Pseudobacteriovorax antillogorgiicola: one gene and its partner. The protein of the gene in region 1 interacts with the protein of each later gene in a pairwise test. Links are inferred from orthologs where the notes say so. Each region holds a gene or a part of one and is shown in the gene's direction. Other genes may lie near its edges. The genes, in order: rho and yhbY.

The links.
Region 2: the proteins of rho (region 1) and yhbY interact in binary tests that used the Escherichia coli proteins (3 or more experiments, as listed by UniProt). The link is inferred for Pseudobacteriovorax antillogorgiicola from one-to-one orthologs.

What each region holds. Positions count from the first base shown.
Region 1 is NZ_FWZT01000001.1:21,877-28,817, reverse strand. The notes cover bases 2,223-5,188. They hold rho (transcription termination factor Rho), read left to right. Parts: upstream 2,223-3,018; coding sequence 3,019-4,359; downstream 4,360-5,188. Other genes in these bases: prfA (peptide chain release factor 1), read left to right, coding at 4,619-5,188; B9N89_RS00130 (hypothetical protein), read right to left, coding at 2,276-2,644; B9N89_RS00135 (carboxymuconolactone decarboxylase family protein), read left to right, coding at 2,223-2,279. In the rest of the region: B9N89_RS00145 (aminotransferase class IV), read right to left, coding at 1-498; 30S ribosomal protein S12 methylthiotransferase RimO, read left to right, coding at 510-1,859; more of B9N89_RS00135, read left to right, coding at 1,878-2,222; more of prfA, read left to right, coding at 5,189-5,692; prmC (peptide chain release factor N(5)-glutamine methyltransferase), read left to right, coding at 5,692-6,561; B9N89_RS00110 (AI-2E family transporter), read left to right, coding at 6,569-6,941. UniProt on the Escherichia coli protein: Facilitates transcription termination by a mechanism that involves Rho binding to the nascent RNA, activation of Rho's RNA-dependent ATPase activity, and release of the mRNA from the DNA template.
Region 2 is NZ_FWZT01000007.1:25,701-32,441, reverse strand. The notes cover bases 3,267-6,032. They hold yhbY (ribosome assembly RNA-binding protein YhbY), read left to right. Parts: upstream 3,267-4,387; coding sequence 4,388-4,678; downstream 4,679-6,032. Other genes in these bases: B9N89_RS10655 (HAD family hydrolase), read right to left, coding at 5,179-5,871; B9N89_RS10660 (DUF983 domain-containing protein), read left to right, coding at 4,787-5,182; B9N89_RS10670 (hypothetical protein), read left to right, coding at 3,399-4,286; hisS (histidine--tRNA ligase), read right to left, coding at 3,267-3,405. Also shown: B9N89_RS10690 (DUF3450 domain-containing protein), read right to left, coding at 1-282; lspA (signal peptidase II), read right to left, coding at 720-1,367; B9N89_RS10680 (hypothetical protein), read left to right, coding at 1,694-1,942; more of hisS, read right to left, coding at 1,966-3,266; ergothioneine biosynthesis protein EgtB, read left to right, coding at 6,088-6,741.

The sequences.
Region 1 (6,941 bases):
GGCCTGACGTCTTTTGAGCTTGATGCCTTTGCTTAAAATCTCTTCTGATTCTTGACGGGCTGGTAAGCAAAAAATCACCTTATTGGGGGATGGCTCTTCTGGCTGGTACAGGGCAATGCCTTCACCTCGGGTGATCACGAGCCGGATGTATTTTTTCGGATGGTTGGTGGTTTCGATAAGAGATTGAATTTCAAAGCTTAGTTCTTCATCGCTCCAAGGAATAGGAATCCGGTGCATCTCCGCAGACCGACGTAGCCTGTCTAAATGGGGTTTGAGATCGAGCACCGTGTTTCCGAACGCCACGAACACTTCAAATATATTGTCACCAAATAGAAAACCTCTGTCTAAAACAGGGATTTGTGCGTCTTCGGGGCTGCTGATTTGGCCATTGACCGAGATGAACCCTTCCATAGAAATTTCCTTGCTGAGTTCGGGATTAAATGATATCAAGTCAGGTCTTGTGTAATTATGGCTTAGTTGCCCACTGAACCATTCCATTGGAGTTAATTATGGATGCCACAGCCTCACAGAATCGTAAAGTCCATTTAATATCGTTAGGGTGTGCTCGCAACCGAGTGGACTCCGAGGTGATGTTGGGCACATTGATGGAGCAAGATTGGACGGTAACCCAGGATGCTGATGATGCAGACGCTGTGATTATCAATACTTGCGGTTTTATTGGGCCAGCAAAAGAGGAAAGCGTTAACACCATCCTCGAAGCGTCTCAGCTTAAAGAGAAGAACCCCAATATGAAAGTTGTGGTCGCGGGATGCCTTACCCAGCGCTACAAAACTAAGCTAGTCGATGGCTTACCAGAGGTCGACCTCTTCGTTGGAACGGATGAATTTCCAAAAATTGGCGACTTTTTAAGTCAGGATTTGCCCCAGGGAACGATCAATGCAAAACGAACTCACTACCTATACGATGGTAGCTTGCCTAAGCAGAATACCCTGTCCCGGTGGTCGGCTTACGTGAAAGTCGCTGAAGGATGCCAACATAACTGTGCTTTTTGTATTATTCCAGCCATCCGCGGTGAACTCCGATCGCGCCCTATCCCAAATGTTATGAAAGAAGTGGAGAAGCTGGCAGCGGAAGGGGTTCAAGAAATCAATCTGATTGCACAGGACTTGGCTGCTTATGGTCGGGACTGGGGCAGCTCAGACCTTCTCGATCTATTGAAGCAAATGGTTGAAGTGGAAGGCATCCGTTGGATTCGCTTGCTTTACGTTTACCCTGAGAACATTTCGGACGAGTTTGTTGAGTTCCTCGCTAACAATGACAAGATTGTAAAGTACTTAGATATTCCTGTTCAGCATGCAAGCAATGGCATGTTGCGGTCGATGAACCGCGAGGTAACCAAAGAAGAAATTGCCTCAACGGTGGCAAAGTTACGACGGGCGATTCCAGAAATCGCGATTCGAACGTCTGTGATGGTTGGGTTTCCTGGTGAAACAGACGAGGACTTTCAAGAATTAAAAGCTTTTGTTAAGGAGCAACGATTCGACCACCTGGGTTGCTTCTCTTACTCTCAGGAAGAAGGTACGGTTGCTGGCCGTATGAAGAATCAGATTGACGAAGACCTAAAGGCACAACGTCAGGCTGAAATTATGGAAGTACAAAAAGATATTTCGGCAGAGAACCTTGAAAAGTATGTGGGAACCTACCAGGACGTCCTAGTGGTAGGGACGTCAGAAGAAACGGATCTTCTTATGGAAGGTCGACTTAGCACTCAAGCTCCTGAGGTCGATGGAATTGTGTATATCAACGATGGTGATGTCAAAGTCGGCGAGATTCAACGGGTATATATCACAGAGTCTCATGATTACGATCTTGTGGGCAAAGTAGTGCCCCTTTCCTAAAAATGGAGTCTTAAATACATGCAAAAGTCATCACGAGAGCCAGTATTTCTCTATACTGATGAACAAGTCCGAGAAAAGAGCCCGATCGCTCGTTCATTTCTAGAGCAGAGAGAGGTTCAAAATAAAGCGGTTGATGAGGCTAACAATAAGCTTTTGAAACGTATCTATAACGTAGATCATAACGCCTACCTTGAAGGTGGAGCCTTAGCCGCAAGAACTAAGGAGTTGATGGGGCTGGTAGCATCAGCTGCCTTACGTTGCGACGATTGCATCAACTACCACATCATCCAAAGCTATCGCTTGGGAGCCAGCCGAGCGGAGCAAGAGGAATCAATCAACATTGCGACAGTGGTCGGGGGTACGATAGTCGTGCCACACCTTCGGCGAGCCTACATGTTATTGGGTGAGCTTTACGCCTAAAATTGAGCAATTTGCCAGGAGCTTTGAATTCCCTGAATTCGTTCGCCTTTTCGGTCAAACAAGGGAGTCACAGTAAGTTTGGGGGAATGACTTTCTGGAGTCGACTCGGCAACTGACGGCATAAAAATCACGTAACTCCCGAGCAGGCTTCCTGCGAAGAAGCCGATGGAAGCACCAATGGCGACAGAGCGTAGGTGTTTTTCCGGATTTTCTTGGAAGGGAAGGGTTGCTGCTCCTAAGGCTGCTCCAAAAGCGGTGCCATAGCCAGCGGTAGCAAAAAAGTCCTGGAAGCGCTCCTGGGAGTTGGTCACCTGAGCGGATGCAGCCCCAGAAATCAATATTTCCACTAAACTCAAAGCCAACATGATTTTTTTCATTGTGTGCCTATCAAAAATAATGAAAAATCAAATGTAATCATGTACCCTAAATCACAGAAGTTACGACTGTCATTTTGATATTATCGCCGATTTAGAGGCTCATGACAATGCATCTTGGCGGCGTTTGTCTACAAAGTGGCTCCCATGAAGAAAAGAATAGAATTGACAAACATTAATGAATGGAATATTCGTGTTTGGAGGAAGAGGCTTTTGAGCGTAACATTAAATCAGCCTGCCATTTTCCACCAAGGATCTTCGCAAAGAGTCAACTAATCACTTTATTTACGAACTAGGATTTCTCGATTTTGAGACTTCCATCCAGTATTGATATTTCTACCTACCTTTATGAAGAGAGCTAACCTATGACTGAAAAGGACAAGTCAACAGACAAGCCTAAAACGTCAAGAAAGACTAGTGCAAAAGCTAAGGAAGCTGGTGCCGAAAGCAATCAAGAAATTAATCTTAAGGAACTGAAAGAGAGAAAGATCTCTGACTTGAACAAACTCGCCCGAGAACTCGGTGTTGAAGGTTCAAGCAGCATGCGTAAGCAGGACCTCATCTTTGCTCTGCTTCAAGCACAATCCGAGCAGGGTGGTGTGATTTACGGTGAGGGGGTTCTTGAAACTCTTCCCGATGGTTTCGGTTTCTTGCGCGCGCCGGACTACAATTACCTACCGGGGCCCGATGATATATACGTATCACCATCACAGATTCGAAGGTTCAACCTTCGTACGGGTGACACCGTTTCTGGGCAAATCAGACCTCCAAAGGACACAGAGCGCTACTTCGCTTTGTTGAAAGTAGAGAAGGTCAACAGTGCGCCACCCGATCCGGGTTTCGATAAGATTCTATTCGACAACCTTACGCCTCTTTACCCCATGGAAAAGTTCAAGATGGAAGTGGCGTCCAGCAACTACTCGACACGGATCATCGACATCATGTGTCCGATCGGTAAGGGGCAGCGGGCTTTGGTTGTGGCGCCTCCACGAACGGGTAAAACTGTATTATTGCAGAATATTGCTCACTCCATTGAGAAAAATCATCCTGAAGCCATTTTGATCGTGCTTCTGATCGACGAACGTCCGGAAGAGGTTACGGACATGGAGCGCTCTGTTAAGGGTGAAGTGATCAGCTCGACTTTCGACGAGCCAGCTCAGCGCCACGTTCAGGTTGCTGAAATGGTTATCGAAAAGGCTAAGCGACTGGTGGAACACCGCAACGATGTGGTTATCCTTTTGGACTCCATCACTCGTCTCGCACGAGCCTATAACTCAGTCGTTCCGCCTTCTGGAAAGATTCTTTCTGGTGGTGTCGACTCCAACGCGCTTCACAAGCCGAAGAGGTTCTTCGGTGCAGCTCGTAACATCGAGGATGGTGGATCACTCACGATCATCGCGACTGCTCTGATCGACACCGGCTCCCGTATGGACGAAGTGATTTTCGAAGAATTCAAGGGTACCGGTAACATGGAACTGGTTCTTGATCGCAAGTTGTCTGAAAAGCGTGTGTTCCCAGCAATGGATATCAACAAGTCCGGTACGCGAAAAGAAGAGCTTCTCCTTCCGAAAGAAGTTCTCAATCGTATGTGGATTTTGAGAAAGCTGCTGCAACCGCTTAATACTGTCGACGCCATGGAGTTCTTGTTGAACAAGATGGAAAAGACAGACAGCAATGCTGACTTCTTGAACTCAATGAATGGCTAACTCTGTAGAGTAGTCTGGGTTTTGCAGCATGCTTGGGGGCTTGACTCATGGTCGGAGATTCGAAAATTTTTGGGCTGCTGATTTTAGGTATGTCATGAAAGTATTCGACCGAAACCTAAGAACCCGTCTGAAATGCCTAAGGCCAGGTTATGGCGAACGACTTTTCAGGCAGGTTCCCAAAAAGCGCCCATTTAATTGAAATACAACAGTACCCATAGTTCGGAATCGAGCTATGGGTTGTTTTTTAAGAGAAAAGTCTATGTTTGATAAACTAGAAACCATTGAACTCCGTTTCAATGAAATTGAAAGCCAGATGTCGCGAGGCGATATCGATGGCAAGGAGCTAACGCGGCTTTCTAAAGAACGGGCCACCATCGTCGATATTGTCGAGGCCTACCGCGTTTATAAGCAGCAAAAAGAAGAGCGTGATGCTGCGAAAGAGATGTTAAAAGAAGATGATCCGGATATGCGGGCAATGGCTAAGGAAGAGTTATCAAGCCTTGAAGCGGCCATCGAAGAATCTGAAAGTAACCTTCAGATTCTAACCTTGCCTCGCGACCCCAATGATGAAAAGAACGTCATCCTCGAAGTTCGTGCTGGTACTGGTGGGGAGGAAGCCTCGCTCTTTGCTGCCGATTTGCTGCGGATGTACACCCGCCATGCAGAAAAAAGTGGTTGGAAGGTCGAGATGATGTCCTCCACAGAGTCGGCATCCGGGGGATATAAGGAAGCTGTCGTGCTCATAAAAGGTGAGCGTGTTTTCAGTCGTCTGAAATTTGAAAGTGGTGTTCATCGCGTGCAACGTGTACCACAAACAGAAACCCAAGGTCGTGTTCATACCAGTGCCTGCACCGTTGCGATTCTGCCTGAGGCGGATGATGTCGATGAGGTTCCCATTGATCAAAAAGATCTGGATATCGGCACATTCCGGTCATCGGGAGCTGGTGGCCAGCACGTAAATACCACAGACTCAGCTGTTCGAATCGTTCACAAACCGTCGGGCATTGTTGTTGAGTGTCAGGATGAACGATCGCAGATCAAGAACCGGGATAAGGCTATGAAAGTCCTAAAAGCCCGCCTTTTGGAAAAGATGCAACGTGAGCAGGCTGATGCTATCAGTGCTGATCGCAAGAGTCAGGTGGGAAGTGGCGACCGTAGTGAGAGGATTCGTACTTATAACTTTCCTCAGGGGCGACTTACGGATCACCGCATCAACCTAACTCTCTATAAGCTAGACGGCGTTATGGAGGGGGATATTGGTGAAGTCTTAGATTCTCTCGGCGCTCATCACCAAACAGAGTTATTGAAGCAGTCTTTAGAAGGAAATGTGTGATGGTTGAGGTGTGGACCATCCGCGATATTCTGCTGTGGTCGTCGAATTTCTTAAAAAGTAAGGACATCGACACAGCAAGGCTAGACGCTGAACTTTTGATGAGTCAAGCTCTCGGTTGCCAGCGGATTGACCTATACTGTCACTACGATAAGCCGGTCGACCAGGAAGAAAAAGCTACGATTCGTAGCTATTTACAACGGCGGGCCGCTGGGGAGCCAGTCGCTTATATTCTCGGGCAGCGTGAATTCTATGGCAGAGAGTTCTCCGTTTCCTCCGATGTGCTTATCCCTAGACCCGAAACTGAACACCTCATCGAGGCGGTGCTTGAGCTTCATAAAACTTACGACTTCAAGTCGATTCTTGATGTTGGTACAGGTTCTGGAGCTATTGCCGTAACCCTTGGCAAAGAGGTTCCAGGGGCTCATGTTGAAGCCTGGGATGTGTCTGAGAAAGCCTTAGCGCTAGCGCAGACAAACGCTACTCGATGGGAGCAAGTTGTTGAGTTTAAGGTTCGCGATGCTCTAAAGGAAGATACTTGGCTCGATATCGCGGAACCTTTTGATTTGATTTGCTCGAATCCTCCTTATATTGGCGAACATGAAAAAGGCATCATGGGCGCTTCGGTTCTAAACTTCGAACCTCATGTCGCGCTCTTTGCTGAAGATGGAGGCTTTGCCTTCTACAAGGCGCTGGCAAGGCTTGCCCAACGGGCTCTCACCCCTGATGGTCATCTTGTCCTAGAAATAGGCGCGACGCAGGGGGAAAAAGTCGTTAGTATTCTAGAAGACCATGGCTGGAGAAGTGTGACCGTGATTCGCGATCTAGCCAATTTACCTCGCATCGTGAAGGCCCTGGCTCCCAAAGTATAGGTGGTGCATGTCCAAAGCTTCTGTTTACGATTGGCACTTGTTCAAGCGTTTCATGAGATTCATCGCTTTCTTCTCACTTGGCCTGGGGCTGTCTGCCCTAGTCTATCGCAGCCTCATCGTCTCGGTCGCGATCAGCCTTATTTTTACTTATATTTTGAGCCCCGCGGTCTCCAAGCTTAGCTACAGTGGCAAAGTCGGTCGTAACTGGATCGTATTAGGGGTTTCAATTTTATTTTTCGGTGGTTTCATTAGTGGGGCTGCAGCTATTGTTCCCACTATCTATACCGAGCTGGTCGAGATCCTAAAACAGATTCCGCGGGCGGTGGTTTACGTAAATCAAAAGATCATTCCGATTCGAGATTTTATGGTGAGTCGGGGCT
Region 2 (6,741 bases), on another replicon or contig:
GACTTCTTCATTTTGCGATTTGATGAGTTTTTCAAGCTGGTCGTTGTAAGTCCGAAGGCTCTCTGTTTCGCTGACAACCAGTCGGTACTCGTCAAGGAGGCGGGATGTCTTATCTGCCATCCCATCGATGTTCTTCTGAGAGGTTTTGTTCTGAGCCACTGTTGTTGTTTGCACATCAACAGACTTTTTTACTGCATCCCCGAAGGATGCCTGCGTCAGGGATAAACCAAGCACTGCCGGTAAGCAGTACCGAGTAACCTTTTGTGAAAGCTTGTGAGCCATAGTCGCTAACCCTATAAGATGCAAAATTAGAGATATCAGATTGACTTAGCTATATAATCGAAACTACATAGCAAGTCATCAGAAATAAGTCTTAAGGTTCTAAGCTGATCTGAACACGTTGGCAAAGAATTGATCTGGGGCACTGACACGAAAAACAAAACACTTCCAAACCGTCGCTTTTGGCATAGGGTCTAAGTTTAGTACAAATAAGCCCAATACCACTTTGGCCATTCAGCCAGCCTATTTTTAAAAGTTTATTGAATATATTTATAATTTAGTCAATCGATAAATCAGACTTGCGCGTCATTTTTGCAAAATCAGATCCTACGATTTAGTGAGGTGTAGAGCAGTAATCATGCGGGTTTTGAGAGACTTTACGGAATTTGAGAGCCAATTTTCACAAAATTTTGACCGGCTCTCTAGTCTCTTTTACCAACCTACTTTGACGCAATCAACTCGCCCTGGAGTGTCACTTCGACTGGCTTCTTTCGAAGTAGCGACTCAATGATGAAACAGATGATCCCGAGGTTGATCGCTACGTCAGCAATGTTGAACACCGCAAAATCGTGATGCCAACCAAACAGGTTCCAATCAACATCTAAAAAATCGATGACGTATCCAAATACCACACGATCCAAAAAGTTGCCAATCGCGCCAGAAAGTATTAGGACAAGTCCGAGCCGCGTCACATGGTAATTTAGTGGCAGGGTTTTAAGGTAATAAGATACAAAGAAGATCGCAATCAGCGTTACGGCATAGAAAAACGGCACGCGATAGGTATCATCAAGATCTGCAAGCATGCTGAAGGCAGCCCCTGTGTTCCTCTGGTACTGAAACTTAAATCGAAAATACTCCCCGCGCTGGTTATCTTCCGTCCGAACTTCACCAAGGGTAAAGACATGGTAAGAATCGGTTCGAAACTGCCTTTTATTGGTCTCGTGCTCCCAAGTCAGAAGCGTGCCGTGAGCGTGCCGTTTAGAAACTTGGTCGAGACCCACAGAGCCTAAAAAGACTAGAGTCAGAGCCAAGAACATGAGTTTACCAATACGAGTGGAAAGAAATGGGAATCGAATGTTTTTTAGCATATATGGATGACCTTCAGCTTCCTCAAAGGTTTAAAAGGAAAAAATATCATGGACTTGATACCTTTTCTATGCAGGATCACAAATAGTCGAGCCCACTAACTGAGAACTTTCCCATAAGCTATTATATTTATTTATCTTTTAAGAGGAAATAAACTTATCCGTAAGAGATCAGCCGGCGGTTGTTACGTTAAAATGAACCCTTACCCCGCCATAAGATGCCAGTATCACCGGACAATCACGCCATCGGCTGCTGCCCTTAACTCTCCCCCCTCGCAAGCACCGAGATCTATCATGACTCAAGTGAGAGTCCACTAGAGGAGATAATTATGCTTCGATTAGCCCTATGTGCACTTCTAACTGTTTCATGTAGCCATACCGGTTCCAAGGACAAGAGTGCTAAGTCCGAAAAACTTTCATCCACTGACGACTTTGCCTTGGCAAGCGACAAGGACTTAGAATCCGACTTATTTGTAGAGGGTCAAAAATACAGGTTTTCAGAGGCATTCGAGCTGCCTCAAAAAGACGAGGATGAGGTCGCGGTCCGAAACGAAGAGCAAAGCGTCCAGACCAACTAAGAAGCAATTTTTGCCTGAAGCCTCTAGTGAGGCTTCATACTCGCCACCATATCCACCAGGGGCAATTGCTTTTCCTCGACTCCTGAATCCAAATCTTTAATGCTATAGGTTTCCTGAGCCAGCTCTTCGTCGCCGACTGTCACAACCTTGGCAAAGTGCTTCTTATCTGCATACTTAAATTGCTGGGCAAGTTTGCCTGGCTTTAGAGCAATGTCAGCTTTTAAGCCCGCGCCTCTTAACTCTTGCACAATGCGAAAGCCATAGGCCCGAGCATCTTCTGTTGCGACAGCCACAAAGATACCACCACGCTCAGGTTCGCTAGCCTTCTCTAGCTCATCTAGAGCTGCTAGCAATCGGTCTACGCCGATCGAGCCACCAATCCCTGGAATTTCCTGCTTGCTGAAGCGTGACACGAGTCCGTTGTAACGACCACCGGATGAGATCGACCCAAAGTTTGGCAGGTCGTCGAGAAAAGTCTCAAACACGATTCCGGTATAATAGCCAAGCCCACGGGCGATACTCAGATCCAAGCGAATCTTGCCCTTACTTATCTTCAGGTCGCGTAATATCGAGAGCGTTTGATCAAGTCGATCGATTTCCCCCAAAGCCTCCTCTTGGCTTGCAAGGGTACTACGAACCAAGTTTAAGTCAGAGTCTCCTTGCACGTCTTTAGCGGTCACGACCTTCAAAAGACTTTGTGCTCCCTCCTCGGTTGTACCCTGAACTTCAAGAATGAGCTCCAAAACTTTTTCATCACCGACCTTAGCTAGTTTATCCAAGGCGATCAAAACCTTGATCTCTCCATCACCATCTACATTTGGCAGTGACGCTTTGATCAGCGCCGAAAGCAAGACCCGATGCCCTATCAACATCGTAAATGAAGACGGCACGAACTGGTCTAAATTCACAGCAATATTTGTAATAATCTCCACATCTGCAGCTAGGGAGTCGACTCCCACAATATCGACATCAGCTTGGCAAAACTCTCGATAACGCCCCTTCTGCGGTTTCTCGCCCCGATAGGAGTTGCCAATCTGCACCCTTTTAAAGGGCATTGTCAGAGTCCCTTGATTTTCAGCCACAAATCTCGAAAAAGGAACTGTAAGATCGAAGCGCAAGCCTACCCGACGACCACCATGATCTTCGAAGAGATAAACCTCTTTATCTGCTTCTTCTCCTCCAGAGCCGAGAAGCGTTTCAGCATACTCTAAAACGGGGGTTTCGATCGGCTCAAAGCCCGACTGAATCGCGTGATGCCAGATATGATCTGTAATGGCTTTACGACGCAGGGCCAGTGATGGACTGAAATCCCGAAAGCCTTTGAGGGTTTTGGCAGGAACACGATCTTTTTTAGCCAAGGTGCTTGCTCCTTTAATACGAGTTTTGGTAACGTCATCGTTCGGCCCATCAAATTGGCCTAAACGAAGTGGAATCCCATAGCAGAGGTTCGAAACAAATGTCAAACAGACTCCCGCTAGTCGTCCTCTTAGCGGCCTCTATCATAGGCCCTGGGAAGGCTTTTGCAAGTGCTCCTTCAACCACTGAGAACCCCGGCTATGTTCAGGACTTCACCGCCTATACGCTGCCGTCTGGTGCTATCAAACTAGGGTTTGCAGCAGAGTATGGGGTGAGTGAGACTATAGATGTGGGCCTCGACACTCTCGCCTTGGCCGCTGGTGCTCCCAACTTGAAAATGAAATATCAAGTTTGGTCCCGTGGCCTGCACTCGGTTTCCATCGGTGCTAGCGTATCTTATCTAAACCGAGACACCGCTCTCTGGGGCTTTGTCAAAGATCACTTCGATGAACTTGACGCCCAGATAGTTCGACCGCAAATTTCCTGGTCGCAACGCATGTCCCCCAGATTAACCCTTCATAGTCACTGGAGTATAGGTCTCGGAGATGTCAATGCCTCGTTAAGCGAAGAAGGGCGAAAGTATTTTTGGGAGAGCAAGTACCCCCAAGGGGACTACGAGACCCGCACCCAGGATGTGTCAGACGAGACGAATACTGAGGCCAACCTTGGCCTGGCTCACCGCACTCTCCAAGCCCAGTCGCTTATGGGTCTTAGCCGAGATTTTTTCCAGATATCCGGCGAGTTTCACCGAGATGAAAGTAAGCGCATTTTACTTTCCAGCCGGATCAGTAACTTACAATTAGAGAGCCTCAAATCACAGGACTTCAGGGTCACCGCCGCTCAAGAATGGCGCCACGGAGCCTTCAACTTCCGTCTGGGCCTCGGCATTCTATACCAGGTCCTTTCGGGAGCCGACTTAGACGGTGAGAGCGTCGATGATGCAGGCTTCCTGCCCATCGGAGACTTTGATATTTACTGGATATTCTAAAGATTGCCCATCTGACCTCAATATGTCAATTTATACTTGAAATTCTTAGCCTAACGGGCTAAGCAAGGGATCCCTTTATTTCTTCAAAAGAAAGTGTCGGTTTGGAACTCAATAATAAACAAAAAAAATACCTCAAAGGTTTGGCACATAACCTGAACCCCGTGGTCATGGTAGGTAATAACGGAATCAATGACGGTGTTCTCAAAGAAATCGAGACCACCCTTGAAGCCCATGAATTGATCAAGATTCGTATCCGCTGCGAAGGCCAAGAGGAACTCAAGCCACTGGTCGATGATATCGCTCAGAAGGTAAACGCTACCCTAGTACAAGTACTCGGCCACTCTGTCACTTTGTATCGGCAGGGCAAAGAACCGAAGATCAATCTTCCTTAGCTCTAAGCGAGAGGCTTGCCCTAAGGGCAAAAAAAGTCTCGCTGCTGAACACTGATCGTGAGAAGATTTTCGATCCCACTTGGGCTGATTGAGGAAGAGGAGCTGACCATGGATCTTGGAAAACCGAAACTGCGGGCCATAGCGCTGCTACGCTGCCCTTATTGCCTCGAAACCCCTCTCAGAAAGCCGAAATCTTGGTTCGAGTTTCGAGATGGCTGTTCCAAATGCGGCTACCGTTTTGAGCGAGAACCTGGCTACTTCCTAGGATCGCCATGGATGATCAATTACCCCATCACCAGCTTGGTTTGCTTTGCACTCACTTATTATCTCTTTCAATACCAAGAAGACATGGCTGTTTTAATCAAGGCCGCCGTTGTTGCCCTTGCTGGTATCGCCACTGGTCTGATTCTATATCCTTTTTCACGAGCTATTTGGCTTGTCGGGGATCACTTCCTTCATCCACTAGGGGACGAAGACTTCAAACAAAAACCTCAAGCCGATTAGAATTTAAAATGCTGATCAAGGATGCCCACAACCTGATCGGTGTTTTCTAGGTCTTCCAGCAAGTATTCTGGTGACTGAGCCTCAATCGCGTCCCGAGCTGCATAACCTGTACAAACAGCCATGCAAGCTGCACCTATGGCCCGACTGCACGTGACATCATGAGGTGTGTCGCCAATAATCATCAACTGATCCGCTGCCAGGCTACCCTTGGCAAACTTCTCCGCGTCTCGCTTCCCCTCTCTCGCAATATCGTCGCGACTTTCCTGACGATCGCCGAACCCGCCGAAATGAAAGTAGTCGTGAATTCCGTGGGACTCCAATTTCGTATAGGCTCCCGCTTCGATATTGCCTGTGATCAAGCCTAGATGATAGCGATCATCGTCCTGCAAAGCCTCCAGGAGTTTCGCGACACCCGGCAGCAGCTTGCCCTTTGAAACGATTAATTCCTGCTTCAGCTCTTGGTTATAGCGAGTTATAAACTGGAGAAATGCATCATCGGCAAAGTCCACATGATTCAGCTGAAAAAGCTCCTTGCAAATGGAAAGATCCGTGCGCCCTCCGTAGTCGATGTCAACATCGGCATCTGCAATGTTAAAAAGACCTCGAAACGCGGAGGCCAAAGCTCGTTTTCCTGCACCATTCGTAAGAATCAACGTACCGTCAATATCGAAGAAAATATAACGCCCCATACCACTCCCAAGAAAAGTTATAGAATATCGTTATACCAAAAAAATGACCGTGACCCTATTGTTGCTGCTAATAGGAGGGTGCATAAGTTTCCCCTTTGACGATTCCTTTAATTTTCTATACTCTTTTTTTAGCTATCAATCTAAATTTGAGAGTAGATACGGACGTGAGCCGGGCTTAAACTTACAATTCCCGCCAATTACAAAATCAGGTCTTACATGAATATCGATCATAGACGAGGGATCACCGATCTCTACGCATCAACAAGAAATCTCAGCCTCAACATCTGTGCAAAGATCTCAAACGAAGATCACATTGTCCAGTCTATGCCGGATGTAAGCCCACCTAAATGGCATCTGGCACATACAACTTGGTTCTTCGAGACGTTTGTCTTGAAGAATTTCTTAACGGACTTCAAGCCATTTCACGAGCAATTTGAATATATTTTTAACTCATATTACGAGACTGTCGGTGATTTTCATCCCCGTGCTCATCGTGGGGACCTATCGCGCCCTGCCTTGGACGAGGTTCGTGAATATAGGAGCCATGTCGACCAACAGATTCATGGCTTGTTCGATTCTGGACAAGACGACGAGAACTTTCTAAAGCTAATTGAAATCGGTATCCACCATGAGAAGCAACATCAGGAGCTGCTGTTCATGGACATTAAGCATAATCTCTTTAAAAATCCTTTATACCCTGCTTACCACCAGCACGCTCCCCACACTTCACCAGAGACAAAACCTTACCAGTGGCTGCCAATCGCTGCTGGGATCTATGAAATCGGTGCTTCGGCCGATGGCTCGTTTTGCTACGATAATGAAGGCAAGCGTCATCGGGTTTTTATCGAGCCCATGGAGATCGCCAATCGC